DNA from 3 places in the Embleya sp. NPDC001921 genome. Region 2 is predicted to be linked to each of the others. Evidence: riboswitches for the same ligand, from Rfam matches in the RefSeq annotation. Region 2 holds a riboswitch; each other region holds the start of a gene.

Region 1 (5,235 bases), on a different contig from region 2:
GACGACCAGGCACAACTCCCCTTCGGGAATGCTCAGTTCGACGTCGCGCAGCGCGGGTTCGGGTGCGTCGGCGTAGGTGATGGTGACGTCGCGGAATTCGATCACCGGACGGACTTCTCCCTGATGGTGGTGCCGGCGTCGGCCGGGCCCGGGGTCGGTGTGCGGTCCGTCGTCTCCGGCCGGGGCACGGTGTCGCCGAGCCGGGGCACGGTGAGCGGGGGCGGCGGTGCCAGCCACGCGGGCAGCGCGCCCACGACCAGCGCGAGCACCGGCAGCGGGGCCAGCTCGGGCCACGCGAGCGGGCTCAGCGACGGATAGAGGTTCCCGGCGTCGATCCGGCTGGTCAGGTAGAGCAGCGCGCCGGTGCCCAACCCGCACGCGGCGACCGCGAATTCGGCGAACCGCCAGCGGTCCGGCAGGTAGACGCTGCGGTTGATCCGCCGGCCGGTGAGCACGAAGCCGATGCCGGCGACCGCGATCCCGCCGGGCAGCATGGTCGCGCCCAGATAGCGCGGGGTGCTGCCGTCGAGCAGCGCGTACACCCCCACGCAGACGCCGATCAGTCCCACCAGGGTCAAGACGCCGGTGAGCAGCCGGATGGCCCGGGGCAGGTGCCGGTTGCGGCCGTACCCGCGCGAGTCCATCGCGGCGGCGAGCGCGAGCGACCGGTCCAGCGCGTCCTGGAGCACCGGGATCGCGATCGAGCGCAGCGCCCGCATGCCTTTCTGCGCGCCGCCGCGCAGCCGGCGGGCCCGGCGGACCCGATGCACGCTCTCGATCAGTTGCGGTGCCACCGACAACGCGACCACCACGGCCGCGCCCACCTCGTACAGTGCCGCGGGCACCGCCTTGAGCATGCGCTTCGGGCTCGCGAGCGCGTTCGCCGCGCCCAGGCACACGATCATCGTGGCCAGCCGCAGTCCGTCGTAGAACCCGCCCAGCACGTGCTCCAGAGCCACCGGGCCGAACAGGTGGATGCCCGCCGCCCACGCGGGCAACGGGATCTCCGGGAGGTCGACGAGCACATGGCCGCTCGCGGCCCCCGCGCCGAACACGATCCGGAACAACACGCGCATCACGATGATGAACAGGCCCAGGAACAGGTACATGCGAAAGGCGAGCGCCCACGGCGCGTCGCCGCGTCGGTTGGCGACGACGAATCCGGCCACGGCCAGGATCAGCGCCAGCAGCAGCGGATTGGTGGTGCGACTGGCGGCGGTGGCCAGGCCCAGGGCCCACAACCACCACGCGCCGGGATGCACGGTGCGCGGCAACCGGCCGCCGCCGCGCCCAAACGCTGCGGCATAGGGCCGGTGCCCCGCCCGGGGCGTGCTCAACTCGACCCGTCGGCGCGCGTACGTCGACGCCACGTGGTGAACCCGGCCGCCGCGCAGATCGCCACGAGCAGGGCTGTCCCGGCGATGGTCGTGGGCGGGATCCCGTCGCGCTTCCCGGTCGCCGACTCCTCGCCACCGGTCCAGGTCTGACCCTGTGGAGTGATGCCGGAGGGTTGAGTGGAGGGGCCCGGTGAACCCGGATCGGTGGAGGCGCTCGCGGACGTCTCGGCCGCGGCGGAGGCCGAGGGTGCCGCGGACTCGGTGGGCTGCTCCGATTCCATCGGGTTGCCGGCTACGCCCGGCCCCGGCGCGAGGGGGTCGGTGCCCGAGGTGCCCGAGGTTCCCGAAGTCGTGGTCGTCGAACCCGCCGACGTCGTCCCCGTCGTGCCCGACGCGCCCCCGCCGGAGCCGGCGCGGCCTCCGCTTCCGGCCGCGGTCGTGCCGCCGCCCGATCCGCCGTCGGCCGGCGGCGGTTGCGGGTTGTTCGTCGCGGGCGGATTCGGCGGCGTGGGAGTCGCCGGGCGAACCGGTGCCACGCGCGGGGGCGGGTTGGTGGTCTCGGTCTTGTTCTTGGCGAACGACCAACCCTCGAAGCTGCCCGGCGGCGGCTTGCGGTTCATCACGCCCCACTGGCTGTACGTCCACGAACCGCCGTTGGGCGAGTGCCAGTACGACCAGTAGGCGCTCGCCGGCGGCGTGTCGATGCACGGCTCGGAGTTGGCGCCGGGCTTGCCCTCGACCCGGCAGATGAAGGCCTCGCCCCAGCGGGCCACACCGGTGATCTCGATGCCCGCGTTCTTGAGCGCGGTGTGGCCGGTGGCCTGGTCCCCGCGGGCGCAGCGCACGATGGTCGTGCCGCCCAGTTCCTGGAAGTCGATCACCACCGTCACACCGTTCGCGTCCGGGCAGTAGCCGGGGGTGCCCTTGGCGGTGTCGACCGCGTGCGCGGTCGGCGCGGCGAGTGTCGATTGGGCGCCGGCCGACAGCACGAGCAGGGCGAGCGCGGCGACCAGGCGGGCAGTTCGGCCGCCGCGTCCCGGGCGCCTCATGTGTGCTTTCCGTTCTTGCGCCGCGCGCCGGCGCGGACGGCGAGGCCGGTGCCGACCAGTCCGAGGGAGAGCATGAGCAGTCCGCCGACCTGGGCGCCGGTCCTGGCGAGGCTGCCGCCGCCCTTCGTGGTGCCGCCGCCGCCCGAGCTGCTCGTGCCGCCCGAGACCGAGCCGCCGTTACCGGCGCCGGTCGTGGTCGTCGCGGACGCGGTGATCGACGCGCTCGCGGTCCGGGTGAGCGAGGTGGTGGGTGTGGCGGACGTCGACGCGGACGGCGTTTGGGACCCGGTGTGAGTGGCCGAGCCGGTGGGCCTGGGGGTGCCGGAGTCGGTCGGCCCCGGCGAGGTCGTGACGGTGCCGGTCGGCTCGGTGGGCGCCTTGCCGAGGTCACCCAGCGGGACATCGGCCAGCACGAGCAGGGCCTGCGGGGTCGCGCGGCGCCACTGGTCGCGCTGGAAGTCCGGGATGCCCTCGGTCCGGGCCGAGGTGAGGGCTTCCGCGTTGTAGGCGATCGTGCCGACGTCCTCGGTCGCGGCGCCCGCGTTGCCGGCGGTGATCTGGTGCTTGGCCACCCACGCGGCGGCCTTGTCTGCCTCGGCCGGGTAGCCGGCCGCGTGCAGGGCCTGGCCGGCCAGGCCGGTGCTGTTCGTGTTCGATGCCGCGGTGGGTCCGGAGCCGCCGAACGAACCGTCCTCGCGCTGCTTGGACTTGAGCCAATCCGCGCCCTTCTGGGCCGCGGCCGCGGCACCGACCGACTTGCTCTCGGCCGCGGCGGAGAGCAGCGCCTGTACGGCCATACCGGTGGAGTCCGGGTCGAGCACGGTGGTGGGCGTGTCCTGGCAGGTCGCGCCGGTGCTGCCCAACTGGCCCGGATACAACCGGAATCCGCCGCTCGGGCACTGCTGCTTGAGCAGGAAGTCCACCGCGCTTTGCGGCACTCCGCCGCTGCGGGCCAGGCCCAGCACGGCCAGCGACTGCGCGAACGCGTTGCTCGAGTCGGGACTGCCGGTGAGCTTGTCCCGGATCCGACCCGTGTCGTCGCCGGCGTCCGCCCCGGCGATCAGGTCGAGCGTCTCGGCGCGCATGTCCAGGCCGCCGAACCCGGTCGGATCGCGGTCGGCGACCACGGCGGCGAAGAGCACCTTCGCGGTGGCGCCGGCGATCCGCGAGCCGGGCATGCCCCACTCCTCGGCGCTGTTGTACTTGCGGATGTTGGCGGCCACCGCGTCCCCCGCGGCCTTGAGCGCGGTGGGCTGCGAGCGAGTGGCGGCCAACGCCATCATCGTGTCGATGGTCAGGCCCCAGTCGGAGCCGGCGAACCCCGGTATGCCGCCGTCGACCAGTTCCCCGGCCTGCCATTTCGCCGCCGCCGCGGCGTTGTCGGCGTGCGGGTTCGCGGCGTCGGCCGACGCGGAGAAGACGGGGGAGGCCGCGACCAGGACCGCGCCGCAGACCGCGACGGCGCCGGTGTTTCTCACGGTGAGCCAGGACATCGATGGGACCCTTCCGAGACCAACGCGTCCCGGGAGCCGACCGATGCCGGGCATCGGTCGGGCGTCCGGGCCTCAGCGTGTAGTCCACGACAGCTGGAGCCTTCAATTCGTACGCACCCAGGCATTCCGACTCGCGGCGGCCTGTCGGCCACCGCCTACGGTTGCGGGTCAGCGCCGGATTTCGACCGGCTTCCCCTGGGTTTCGAACTATGAAGTTGAGGGTGCCGACACACGCCGGCGTGTGGAGCATACGGAGCATTCCGACTGTCGGACAACAGCACGGGCGGGCGGTCGACGGTGCCGTTCGTCACCAACCGTGGTCCCGTGGTGGACGATCGCGCGCCGTTCGGGCGCGCGTGCCGGCCGCGACGCCCCGGGCCGCCGGGGCGGGGCGTGCCTGCCCCCGCCCCGGCGGCCCCGACTCAGGACGCGGTGTCGGGGAGCGTCGCCCGTACCTCGCGCGCCGCCGCCACCAGGTTCTCCAGCGAGGCGCGGACCTCGGGCCAACCGCGGGTCTTGAGGCCGCAGTCGGGGTTGACCCACAGCCGTTCGGCGGGGATCGCGGTCAACCCCTCGCGCAGCAGACCGGTCACCTCCTCCGCACTCGGGACGCGCGGGGAGTGGATGTCGTACACGCCGGGACCGGCCTCGCGCGGGTAGCCGTGGGCGGCGAGTTCCCGGGCGACCTGCATGTGCGAACGGGCGGCCTCCAGGCTGATCACGTCGGCGTCGAGGTCCTCGATCGCCTGCACGATGTCGCCGAACTCGGCGTAGCACATGTGCGTGTGGATCTGGGTGGCCGCACGCACGCCGGAGGTGGTCAACCGGAACGACTCGGTGGCCCAGGCCAGGTATTCGGCGTGGTCCGCGGCACGCAGCGGCAACGTCTCGCGCAGCGCTGGTTCGTCCACCTGGATGATCGAACCACCGGCGGCCTCGAGGTCGTCGACCTCGTCGCGCAGTGCCAGGGCGACCTGCCGGGCGGTGACGGCGGGCGGCTGATCGTCGCGGACGAAGGACCACGCGAGCATCGTGACGGGGCCGGTGAGCATGCCCTTGACGGGGCGGTCGGACAACGACTGGGCGAACGAGGTCCAGCGCACGGTCATCGGCTCGGGACGGGAGATGTCGCCGGCCAGGATCGGCGGGCGCACGTACCGGGTGCCGTACGACTGGACCCAGCCGTGCCGGGTGGCCACGTATCCGGTGAGCTGTTCGGCGAAGTACTGCACCATGTCGTTGCGTTCGGCCTCGCCGTGCACCAGGACGTCGATCCCGGCCCTCTCCTGGAAGGAGATCACGTCGCGGATCTCGCTCTCGACACGTTCCTCGTAGCCCACGTCGTCGATGCGTCCG
Region 2 (5,235 bases):
ATCTCCTCGGAGATCAGCGTGGACAACTCGCGCGCCTCGACCGAGTCGAACGGCATGCCGAGCGTGAAGAACACGTCCTGCAGGCCCATCAGGCCCAGGCCCACCGGACGCCAGCGCGGGTTGGACGCGGCGGCCTGGTCGGTCGGGTAGTAGTTGATGTCGATCACGCGGTCCAGGAAGACCACCGCGGTGCGCACCGTCGCGCGCAGCTTGTCCCAGTCCATGCCCTGGCCGGCGATCACGTGCGCGCCGAGGTTGACCGAGCCGAGGTTGCACACGGCGGTCTCGCCGTCGCTGGTCACCTCGAGGATCTCGGTGCACAGGTTGGAAAGGTGCACCACGTTGCCGGGCTCCGCGGCCTGGTTGCAGGTGCGGTTGGCGGCGTCCTTGAAGGTCATCCAGCCGTTGCCGGTCTGCGCGAGGGTGCGCATCATCCGGGCGTAGAGGTCGCGCGCGGGCATCTGCCGGACGAACCGGCCGTCCCGCTCGGCGGCTTCGTACACCTTGTCGAACTCGGCGCCCCACAGGTCGGGCAGTTCGGGCAGCTCGTTCGGGTCGAACAGCGACCAGACGCCGTCCTCCTCGACCCGGCGCATGAACAGGTCCGGCACCCAGTTGGCCAGGTTGAGGTTGTGCGTGCGGCGCGCGTCCTCACCGGTGTTCTCGCGCAGTTCGAGGAACTCCAGGATGTCCGGGTGCCAGGTCTCCAGGTACACGCAGGCCGCGCCCTTGCGCCGACCGCCCTGGTTGACCGCGGCCACGGAGGAGTCGAGCGTCTTGAGCCACGGCACGATGCCGTTGGAGTGCCCGTTGGTGCCGCGGATCAGCGAGCCGCGCGAACGCACCCGCGACCAGGCCACGCCGATGCCGCCGGCGAACTTCGACAGTCGGGCGATCCGCCCGTACATGTCGTAGATCGACTCCAGTTCGTCCTTGGGCGAGTCGAGCAGGTAGCACGAGGACATCTGGGTGTGCACGGTGCCGGAGTTGAACAACGTCGGCGAGCTGGGCAGGTAGGCGAGCGAGGACATCAGCCGGTAGAAGCCGATCGCCTCGCCGGGCTCCTGGGCCAGGCCGCACGCCACGCGCAGCAGGAAGTGCTGCGGGGTCTCGACCACCTTGCGCGACACCGGGTGGCGCAGCAGGTAGCGGTCGTACACGGTGCGCAGGCCGAAGTACTCGAACCGCCGGTCGCCGTCGACGTCCACGGCGGCGTCCAGGTCGGCGGCGTGCTCAGCGACGAACGCCGCGGTCTCCGCGCCGATGATGCCCTCGCGCCGGCCGAGCGCGATGCCGGCGCTGAACGAGGTGACCCCGGCGTCGAGCGCCTCGTCCGCGATCCGGCCGGCGAGCAGGCGCGCGGCGAGCCGCGAGTAGGCGGGCTCCTCGGCGATCAACTCGGCGGCGGTACGCACCGCCAGGTCCGCGGCCGCACCCTTGTCCGCGCCCTCGTTGAGACCCGCGACGACCCGGCGGACGACCCGATCCGGATCGACCTCCGGCAGATCGCGCGCCTGGGTGCGCACCAGGGTAGCCAGTTGGTCCTCGGGGCTTTCGTCGATCCGCATCCGGGTCGCGCCCACGCTGTCCACAACGGTCACGTGCTCTCTCCTCGCGAGCTCGTACGTACAGTGACCCCGCGCCCGAAGGCACGGACAGCCGGCAGGTATTCGGACTCGCGGGCATGCCGGGGCGCCACCGGGCACGATGTGCTCGGCGGGCCGCGGAGTTCCCCGTGGTCGTCGGTCGCAGAACCCCTCTCGGCGTTCGGCGCTCCAGGACGACATTCGTTCCCGCTTACCGCTGCGGGGGCAGTCCCGGCTTCACACCGGGTTCCCTCTTGCGTCGCCCTCCCGTTTGACCGGAACGGCGAACCAGCTGCGTCGCAGAGCATATATGTAGTGGCGGGGTGGTCGTCGCACCCCCAGGTGTTGTGTCGTGTCGCGATTCCCGACGTACCACGATTTCGACCGGGACGGGCCCACGCCCGGCGGCGCGGCCGTCCACACCGGGTGTCGCGGCGCCTCCCGGGGCCGCGTGGAACCCTCTCCTCCCGGCGTACGCCCGGCATGACGGTACCCGTGCGCGGGCCGCCGAACGGCTCCACGACACGCCGGCGTTGTGCGCGTCGCGCGTCGCCGGGCGCGTGTCGAACGCGGTGTCCGGGCGTCGGGAAAACGGGCCTTCGCGGGGCGGCCGCAGGGGCGGAGGCGAGGCGCGGGGGCGTACGGTCGGCCGCGGGACGTGCCGGGCGGGTACGGCGTCCCGCGGGCGTGTCGGCGGGGCTGGGGGCACGGCCGAGTCGGCGGGTGCCTCCGGCGGCCGGTGCGGGCGACCTCGGAGGTGGTTTCGTCGGCGTCCTCGGGGACGTCCTCAGGGACGTCCGGTGCGGGGGCCGGACCCCGGCGGGCGCGCGTGTCGTGCCGGGCGGTCGTGGGGTCGGTCCGGCGACCGGGGTACCTCCCGGCCCGAGTCGCGCCACTCCGCGACCAACGCCTCGTACACGGGTGTCTCGAACGTCTCGGTGGGCCACGGCCCGAACGGGGCCCGCAGGATCTCCATGCCGACCCAACCGCGCGAGGGAGCGCGAAGTAACCACCAACCGGGTGATGCCACTCGGTCGATGGACGAATCGACTCGGATACAGGCGCGCGGACCGACCCGGCCGCGCCCGGGGCGGTCGGGGGTCTTCGGGCCGGATCCGGGCCGCTTTCGAACCACTTTCGAGCCGGGCGCCCCCGGGTCAGGTGGTTTCGGTCCCGGTGGCTTCGGTCCTGGTGGCTTCGGTCCTGGTGCTTTCGGTCCCGGCGGCTTCGGTTTGCGCCGTTTCCGGTCGGGTGCTTTCGATATGTGCCGCCGCGCGCAGTTCGGCGAACGCCTCGCCGAGTGCCGCCGCCGTCCAGTGCGCGTTCAGGCCGCTCGGGTTCGGCAGCACCCAGATCCGGGTGTCGCCGATGGTCTCGGCCTGCCGACCGACCACCGCCTTGGGCCGGCCGAAACCGGTCCGGTACGCGCCGATACCCAGCACGGCGAGCCAGTCCGGCCGGTACCGGCGCACCTTGGCGGTGAGCGCCGCGCCGCCTGCGACGTACTCGTTTCGGCTCAACTCGTCCGCGCGGGCGGTGGTACGGGCCACCACGTTGGTGATGCCGAGGCCGAGCGCGGTCAACGCGTCCTGCTCGGCGGGCGCGAGCAGGCGGGGCGTGAACCCCGAGGCGTACAGCGCGGGCCAGAACCGGTTGCCGGGGCGGGCGAAGTGCCGTCCGGTCGCGCCGGACCACAGGCCAGGGTTGATCCCGCAGAACAACACCCGCAGGTTCGGTCCGATCACGTCGGGGATGGTCCGGCCGTGCGCGGCGGCCAGCTCGGCGGCGGTGGGATTGCGTCCGGGCGGGATCGGCAGCACGACGGGCTTCGCGGGCGGTCCGGGCTGTGCCGGGGCGCTCACGGCGCCTCCGCGATCAGCGCCGTCCCCACCGACCGGAAGCCGAGCCGGTCGTAGACGCGTGCCACGTCCTGGTCGCCGGCCGACAGGAACACCGTCTCGCTCCCGTCGGCGAGCGCGTGCCGGGCCAGCTCCCAGGTCACCGCCGCCGCGAGGCCGCCGCGTCGGGCCGCCGGGAGGGTGGCCACACCGACGATCTCGGTCGTGCCGTAAAGGTGTTGATAACTGCCCACGCACAGCGGCCCGGACGGGCCGTACGCGGCGAACATCACCGTCTCGCCGGTGCGCAGGCGCTCGTTGAGGTAGGACAGCAGGCCCGGGTCCTGGCCGAGCGCGGCGGTGTCCCGCTCGGTCGGCCCGTCGGTCCCGGACGCGGTGCCCGGATTCGCGAAGCCGACCGCCGCGACGCTGTGCACGATCGCCAGGTCGGTCGCGTCCGCCCGGATCCGACGCACCGACACCAAGTCGGGCAGGGCCGGGCGTTCGGCCGGTTGCTCGTCCGGGTCGAGCACCATCAACGGGTGCTCGTGGACGTGCAGTTCGGCCTCGATCGCGGCCGCGCGCAGCGCCGGGGTGGTCTCGTCGACCCATTCGAACGTCTCGGGCACTTTCAACTCTCTCTGCCGCGCCCGCACCGCGCGGACGTCCGCGACGGTGGGCTCGACGGAGCTGCCGAGCGTGGGTCGTGCGTAGAAGGGCCATCCGTGGCCCTCGCGAATGAACAGGGTCAGCGCGCCGATCGTTTCCGTACGGGTGGCCCGGCGAGCCACCGCGTCGTAGAACATCTCCAAGTGGGCGCGCGCCTCTGCGGCGGACTTCGGCATGCGGGTCAGTGTGACACGACCGCCGGCACCGATACCGGCCGGTGCGCCAACCCGGCCTTCAGCCGCGCGAGCAGCTCGGACAGCGTCCGGGCGTCCTCGTCGGACCAGTCGTCGAGGCGCTCGGCGATCACCGTCAGGCGGTCGTCGGTGGCCCGGTCGACCACCGCGCGACCCTCCGGAGTGAGGCCGAGCAGGAAGGAGCGGCCGTCGTGGGGGTGCGGCCGGCGCTCCACCCACCCGTGCTCGACCAGGTGTGCGATGTGCCGGCTGACCACGGACATGTCCAGGTCGAGCAGTTCGGCGACGTGCCCGGCGCGCAGCGGCCGCGTACTGCGGGCGAGCGCGAACAGGACGGCGGAGCCGGGCGGCAGGCTGCCGATCGGGACCGCCTTGACGAGGCTGCGGTGGACGCCGACGATGCCCTCGAGTTCGGTGAGCAGGTGCCGGCAGGCTTCCCGGGTGGCCATGGCGAGGCTCCTCTTCGTGGCGACTCGCCACCACCATAAAAGATGTTAGTTGCGCTCGGCAACTTCCATGAGGCGGACCCCTCCCCCGGGGCGCGGCCCACCCGTGACTCGCCGGCCGCTCCGCGGCCCGTGTCTCATTCCTCCCGCAGCGTCGCCCGGCCCACGCGGCGCAGCCGAGCGGCCCGGTCGTGCCGGCCGCCCACGGCCCGGTCCAGGGACAGCGTGGCCCGGCGCCCGTGCAGGGTGAGCGTCATCAGGTGGTTGCCGAACCACGGGCCGCCCAGCTTCGTCCACTCGACCGGCAGCGGGGTCAGCCGCGCGTGCCGGGCCAGGGCGCGCCCGATCCGGGTCGCCACCCTGCCCCACCCGAACCGGAACCCGACCCGGATCGCCGGGGGCACCGAGTTGTGCACCGGCGAACAGGTCAACTGGTAGACCCGGGCCAGGTCGGCCGAATCCTCACCGGCCCGCGGCCCCTCCCCCGGACTGACCCAGCGCG
Region 3 (5,235 bases), on a different contig from region 2:
CGTGACGATCTCCTCGGTCTTTTGCCGGGCGAAGGCCAGCCATCGGGAGATCTGCGGGTCGATGTCGCGCTCGTCGCCGGCGTCCAGGGGCACGTGCAGCAGGGAGCAGGACGCGGCCACGTCGACGCGCTCGGCCAGGCCCAGCAGGGTGCCCAGGGTGGCCAGCGACCTGCCGAGGTCGTTGATCCACACGTTGCGCCCGTCGACGACGCCGGCGACCAGGCGCTTGCCGGGCAGTCCGCCGACGGCGGCCAGGGCGTCCAGGTTGGCGAACGCGGCTCCGGTGAAGTCGAGGGCGAGCCCTTCGATCGGCGCCTTGGCCAGGATCGGCAACGCCTCGCCGAGACGGTCGAAGTACGAGGCGACCAGCAGCCTGGGCCGGTCGGTGAGCGCGCCGAGGTCGCGGTAGGCACGTGCGATGGCGTTGAGTTCGGCGAAGCTGCGGTCCTGGACCAGCGCGGGTTCGTCCAGTTGCACCCACTCGGCACCGGCCGCGCGCAGATCGGCGAGCACCTCGGCGTACACCGGCAACAGTCGGTCCAACAGGGTCAGCGGCTGGAAGTCGGCCGCGACCCCGGGCGCGGGCTTGGCGAGCAGGAGGTAGGTGATCGGGCCGACCAGTACGGGACGCGCGGTCAGGCCCTGTGCGACGGCCTCCTCGAACTCGGCGACCTGCTTGACGGAGTTCGCGGAGAACACGGTGTCGGGGCCGAGTTCGGGGACCAGGTAGTGGTAGTTCGTGTCGAACCACTTGGTCATCTCCAGCGGCGCCACCTCCTGGGTGCCGCGGGCCATCGCGAAGTAGCCGTCCAGGGCGTCGACTTCGACGGCCGCACGGTGGCGGGGCGGGATCGCGCCGACCATCACGGTGGTGTCCAGGACGTGGTCGTACAGCGAGAAGTCGCCGGTGGGCACCTCGTGCACGCCGGCATCGGCGAGCCGACCGCGGTTGGCGCGGCGCAGTTCGGCGGCGGTGTCGCGAAGCCCGTCGGCGGTGACCCGACCGGCCCAGTAGCCCTCGATGGCCTTCTTCAACTCCCGGCGCGGGCCCTGTCGGGGGTAGCCGTACACGGTGGCGCGGGTTGCCGCGGCTGCGGACTTGGTGGTCACGGAACTCTCCTTCGCGAGTTGTCTCCGGAATCCCGGGACGGATCGAGGGCGCGAAGGGTTGGCAAGCCGCGGGGCCGTTTCGGCGCTGTCGCGCACGTGTGCCACCGGGTTGTCCGCCGACCCGCCCACGAGGTCACCGAGATCACCGCGCGCCTCATCGGCGCACGGGCAGTGGCAGGTCTTCGGACTCGTGGGCGCGTCCACCGAAAGGGCGGACTCCTACTGGCCGTCGCTTCCCGGGCCCGATTCGGGCCCAGTGCTGTTGACGGCGGTCGTTCCCACTCACCGCTGCGGGGCAGTCCCGGATTCACACCGGGTTCCCTCTTGCGACGCGCCTGCCTGGCGGGCAGGGCGAACCGACTGCGTCCGTCAGCTTAGCCGGCGACGGGCGGCTCCGGGACGCGAGTCCACTCGGTGGACGGTGAAAGGACGTACGCGAGACGCGGATGCCGGCGCCTGCGCCGATCGGGCAGGCGTGCGCGGTCCGTTCGCGGCGTTCGTCCCGACCGGGTCAAGCGCGGCGGCGGTGACCCGGCGGAACGAGCATGGTTGCGGAGCCGAGGACGGGATCGCTTCGGATCCGACGTCGGGCCGGCGCTACGGGCGGGTGGGGGCCACGCGCGGGGGCGGGTTGGTGGTGGAGGTCTTGTCCTTGGAGAAGGACCAGCCCTCGAAGCTGCCCAGCGGGGGCTTGCGGTTGGTCGCGCCCCACGAGCTGTAGGTCCAGGTGCCGTTGTTCGGCGCGTGCCAGTACGACCAATACGCGGACGCCGGCGGGGTGTTGACGCAGGGCTCGGTGTCCGTGCCGGGCTTGCCCTCGATCCGGCAGATGAATGCCTCGCCCCACCGGTTCGTGCCCTGGATCCGGAAGCCGGCGTTCTTGAGCGCGGCCAGACCGGTGGCCTGATCGCCGGGCGCGCAGCGGGTGAGCGTGGCGCCGCCGAGTTCCTGGAAGTCGACGATCACGGTCACCCCGTTGGCGTCCGGGCAGACGCCGGCGGAGCCCTTGGTGGGGTCGATGGCGTAGGCGGCGGGTGCGCTCACGGTGATCTGGGCGGTAGCGGGCAGCAGGAGCAGGGCGAGTGCCCCGACCAACCGGCCTATTCGAGCCTTGTTCCCCACAGATTTCACGTGCGGATTCCCTTCGTGCGACGGGCGTCGGCACGAGCGGCGGAACCGATGCCGACCGGGCCGAGCGATGTTCCTCACAGGACCGCCGACCCCCGGCATCGCGCCGACGGGACACCGCCGGACGTGAAATCCGGGCTTCAGCGTGCAGTCCACGACCGCTGGAGCCTTCATCTCGTTCGAACCCAGGCATTCCGACTCGCGGCGGCCTGTCGGCCACCGCCTACGGTTGCGGGTCAGCGCCGGATTTCGACCGGCTTCCCCTGGATTGCGAACTATGCGGTTATGTCGCCGACCCGGACGGAGTCGGCTTGCGGAGCGTATGAGATGAGCTGCCCGTCGTACAACGGGTCACCCGAGCAATCCGCGGTGCCGTTCGTCACCGCCCGGGAGGCGCCGCCCGGGGAGGCACCGCCCGGGAGGCCGGCCGACACGGTGGTCGGCGCGGTGGGGGCCGCGGAGGCGGGCCGCGATGGCGGCGCTCGCGCCGCCGCTCAGGTGGGTTCGCCCACCCGATACCCCGGCACGGACGGCCACCGCACCGTGAGCACCACCGACTCCTCCTCGGCCGCCCAGGAGTGGTCGACCCCGCGACCCCACACCACGTAGTCGCCCTGCTTCGCCAACAACACGCTGCGGCCCGGCAGTTCGACCCGGAACCGGCCGCTGATCAGGATCAGCAGCGCGGTCCGCGCCTCACCGGTCACCCACTCGGCGCGTGCGTCGCCGGGCGGGTGCACGCCCCACTTGATCTCCACCGCCTCGCTGTGCCGGGGATCGCCGACGTCCTTGAAATGGCCGAGCAGCCAACCCCGGTCCAGCGCCGCGTCCGGGCCCGCGTTGCCCACGTACACGCTGTCGTTCATGGCCGGGGACGCTAGCAGAGCAGGCTCCCCGGCCATGAGGGGTCAGGCAGCCGCGGTCACCTGCCGCGCGTCCGGCTCCTCCGCCGCGCGGACCTGACGGAGGTGGTCGGACACGGTCATGAGCGCGAGGAGCACCGTGGTGACCGCGAGTACCGCCCAGCCCGTGCTCGCGACGGAGGCGACGAGTGGCACCGCCACCACCGCGGTGACGATGCGTCCCTCGACCGGGCCGGTGGCCAGCACGTAGCGGTGCCACGCGTGACCCACCAGGAAGGTGGCCACGCCGGTGCCCAGCCACCAGCGGTTCGTGTCGGTGCCCAGGTGGTGGATGGCGTCCGAGATGCCCGCCGCGATCAGCACGATGCCCGCGATCATCACCGCGTGGGCCAGGCCGAACGCCACATAGCCGAGCATCTGTCGGCGCTCGACCGATGCCTCCGACATGGCGCGCACGGTGCGCTCGTCGTCGCTGCCGAAGTAGGACCACCAGATGCCGGTCGCGACCGCGATGCCGAGCAGGATGCCCCCCGCGAGCTTCCAGTCGACCGGCCGACCACCGGCGCCGATGCCGACGGCCACGACCGATTCGCCGAGCACGATCAGGATGATCAGACCGTGCCGCTCGACGAAGTGATGCGGTTCGACCACGAAGCCGCGGACCCGACCGATCACCATCGACAGGTACAGCACCGCCACGGCGGCCGCCCAGCACACCCAGGTGCCGGCGTCCGGCAGGTGTGGCGCGACCAGGATCAGCAGGCCGCCCGCCGCGTTGAACGGCGCGAGGCGCAAGATCCCGGAGCGGGCCGAGGGTTCGGACGCGGTCAGGAACAGCGCGACGTGCATCCCGACGGCGACCAGGAACGCGAGGCCGAACGCCCAGCCGTCCGGGTCGAACGCGTACGGAAGGTCCAGGCCCATCACGAAGAACGAGGTCATCGTGAGCGCCAGCAGCAACCGAACCACCGTCGCGTCGGGGCGGACCGCGTTGGTCAACCAACTGAACGCGCCGAACATCCACCACATCGCCGCCAGCGGCAACATGCCCTGGAGCAGCCCGGTCCAGCCCGGGTGCGACTCCACCTGGTGGGTGGCCTGGGTGAGCACGAAGACGAAGACGAGGTCGAAGAACAACTCGATCGGGGTCACGCCGGTGGGCCGCTCGTTCTCGGCCGGCGTTTCGCTCGGGTCGTGCGGGAGTTCGAGGGGAATCTCGTAGCCGAGGTCGAGGTCGGATTCGGGTCCGGGCGTGGCCGCGGGTTCGGGTGCGGATCCGGCCGGCGGCGTCTTCGCGGATGTGGGCGGCGCCGGTATCGAGGCGTCGATCCGATCGGGTTCACGGGGTGTCGAGGAAGGGCTCATGCGTTCGCTTTCGTGTGTCCCGGGGTGCGCCCATCGGGGGCCGAGGCGCGGCACCGAAGTGCGGTCCGACCGGGATGCGACCCGGTCCGGAGTGGTCGCGCGCGTGCGCGGGCCCATCATCATCGCGACTTCCGCTTCGGCACAGGGGGGTTCCGTCGCGTTCGCGATCGGCGTAGCCCGGGCACACGCCGCGGCGGGCCGGTAGTCCGGCCCGCCGCAGATCCCCTGTCTACCCGTCGGAGGCGGTTCGGGGCAGTGGCTCGCGTGTTCCGGCTACCCGGCACCGACGGCGGCCCGCGTATATCGGCTGTCTCGGGCCGGCGCCCGCTCGCGCGTCCGGGGCGTCGCGCCCCGCACCTGGCGCACGCGGTCCGGTCGCCCGAAACCGCGCGGACCCGGTCGCCCCCCAGCCCGCGCGGACGGTCGCCCCCGCCGCGCGGACAGGTCGCCCCCGGGCCCGCGCGGTCCGGTCGCCCGGGGGCGAGGCCGGCTCAGGAGCAGAAGATGAGCAACGACGTGATCGCGGTGCACGAGGCCGAGGAGCTGTTGTTCGCCGGGTTGGGATCGTTGGGCGTGCTCGCCACCCGGCTCGCGGTGACCTCGTACTCGGCGCCCAGGCTGAGCAGGGCGACCGGTGCGCTGAAGTGCCGGGTGGTCGCCGCGTTCCCGGCCAGCGGCCCTACCGTGCAGGTCACCGTGCGGTTGGCCACCGAGCAGTCCGGTGACGTGACGGTCATCGGGACCGGCAGCGGCGCCGTGACGGTGGCCG

What was found. Region 2 has a riboswitch for cobalamin ahead of ACWCPW_RS02220 (ribonucleoside-diphosphate reductase subunit alpha). Riboswitches for the same ligand answer to the same signal wherever they lie in the genome.
Region 1: another riboswitch for cobalamin. It lies ahead of ACWCPW_RS04245 (prenyltransferase/squalene oxidase repeat-containing protein); the one in region 2 lies ahead of ACWCPW_RS02220 (ribonucleoside-diphosphate reductase subunit alpha).
Region 3: another riboswitch for cobalamin. It lies ahead of metE (5-methyltetrahydropteroyltriglutamate--homocysteine S-methyltransferase); the one in region 2 lies ahead of ACWCPW_RS02220 (ribonucleoside-diphosphate reductase subunit alpha).

The regions. Positions count from the first base shown of each region.
Region 1 is NZ_JBSFEO010000003.1:178,212-183,446, reverse strand. It holds gene ACWCPW_RS04260 (ABC transporter ATP-binding protein) at 1-105, opposite strand, end outside; gene ACWCPW_RS04255 (CbiQ family ECF transporter T component) at 102-1,370, opposite strand; gene ACWCPW_RS04250 (hypothetical protein) at 1,334-2,386, opposite strand; gene ACWCPW_RS04245 (prenyltransferase/squalene oxidase repeat-containing protein) at 2,383-3,879, opposite strand; cobalamin riboswitch at 3,981-4,117, opposite strand; gene metE (5-methyltetrahydropteroyltriglutamate--homocysteine S-methyltransferase) at 4,302-5,235, opposite strand, start outside.
Region 2 is NZ_JBSFEO010000002.1:108,183-113,417, forward strand. It holds gene ACWCPW_RS02220 (ribonucleoside-diphosphate reductase subunit alpha) at 1-1,568, opposite strand, end outside; cobalamin riboswitch at 1,645-1,894, opposite strand; gene mug (G/U mismatch-specific DNA glycosylase) at 2,744-3,397, opposite strand; gene ACWCPW_RS02230 (GNAT family N-acetyltransferase) at 3,445-4,269, opposite strand; gene ACWCPW_RS02235 (MarR family winged helix-turn-helix transcriptional regulator) at 4,275-4,736, opposite strand; gene ACWCPW_RS02240 (alkaline phosphatase D family protein) at 4,871-5,235, opposite strand, start outside.
Region 3 is NZ_JBSFEO010000003.1:172,696-177,930, reverse strand. It holds gene metE (5-methyltetrahydropteroyltriglutamate--homocysteine S-methyltransferase) at 1-1,110, opposite strand, end outside; cobalamin riboswitch at 1,267-1,487, opposite strand; gene ACWCPW_RS04235 (flagellar hook-length control protein FliK) at 1,708-2,241, opposite strand; gene ACWCPW_RS04230 (signal peptidase I) at 2,733-3,104, opposite strand; gene ACWCPW_RS04225 (low temperature requirement protein A) at 3,147-4,466, opposite strand; gene ACWCPW_RS04220 (IPT/TIG domain-containing protein) at 4,958-5,235, opposite strand, start outside.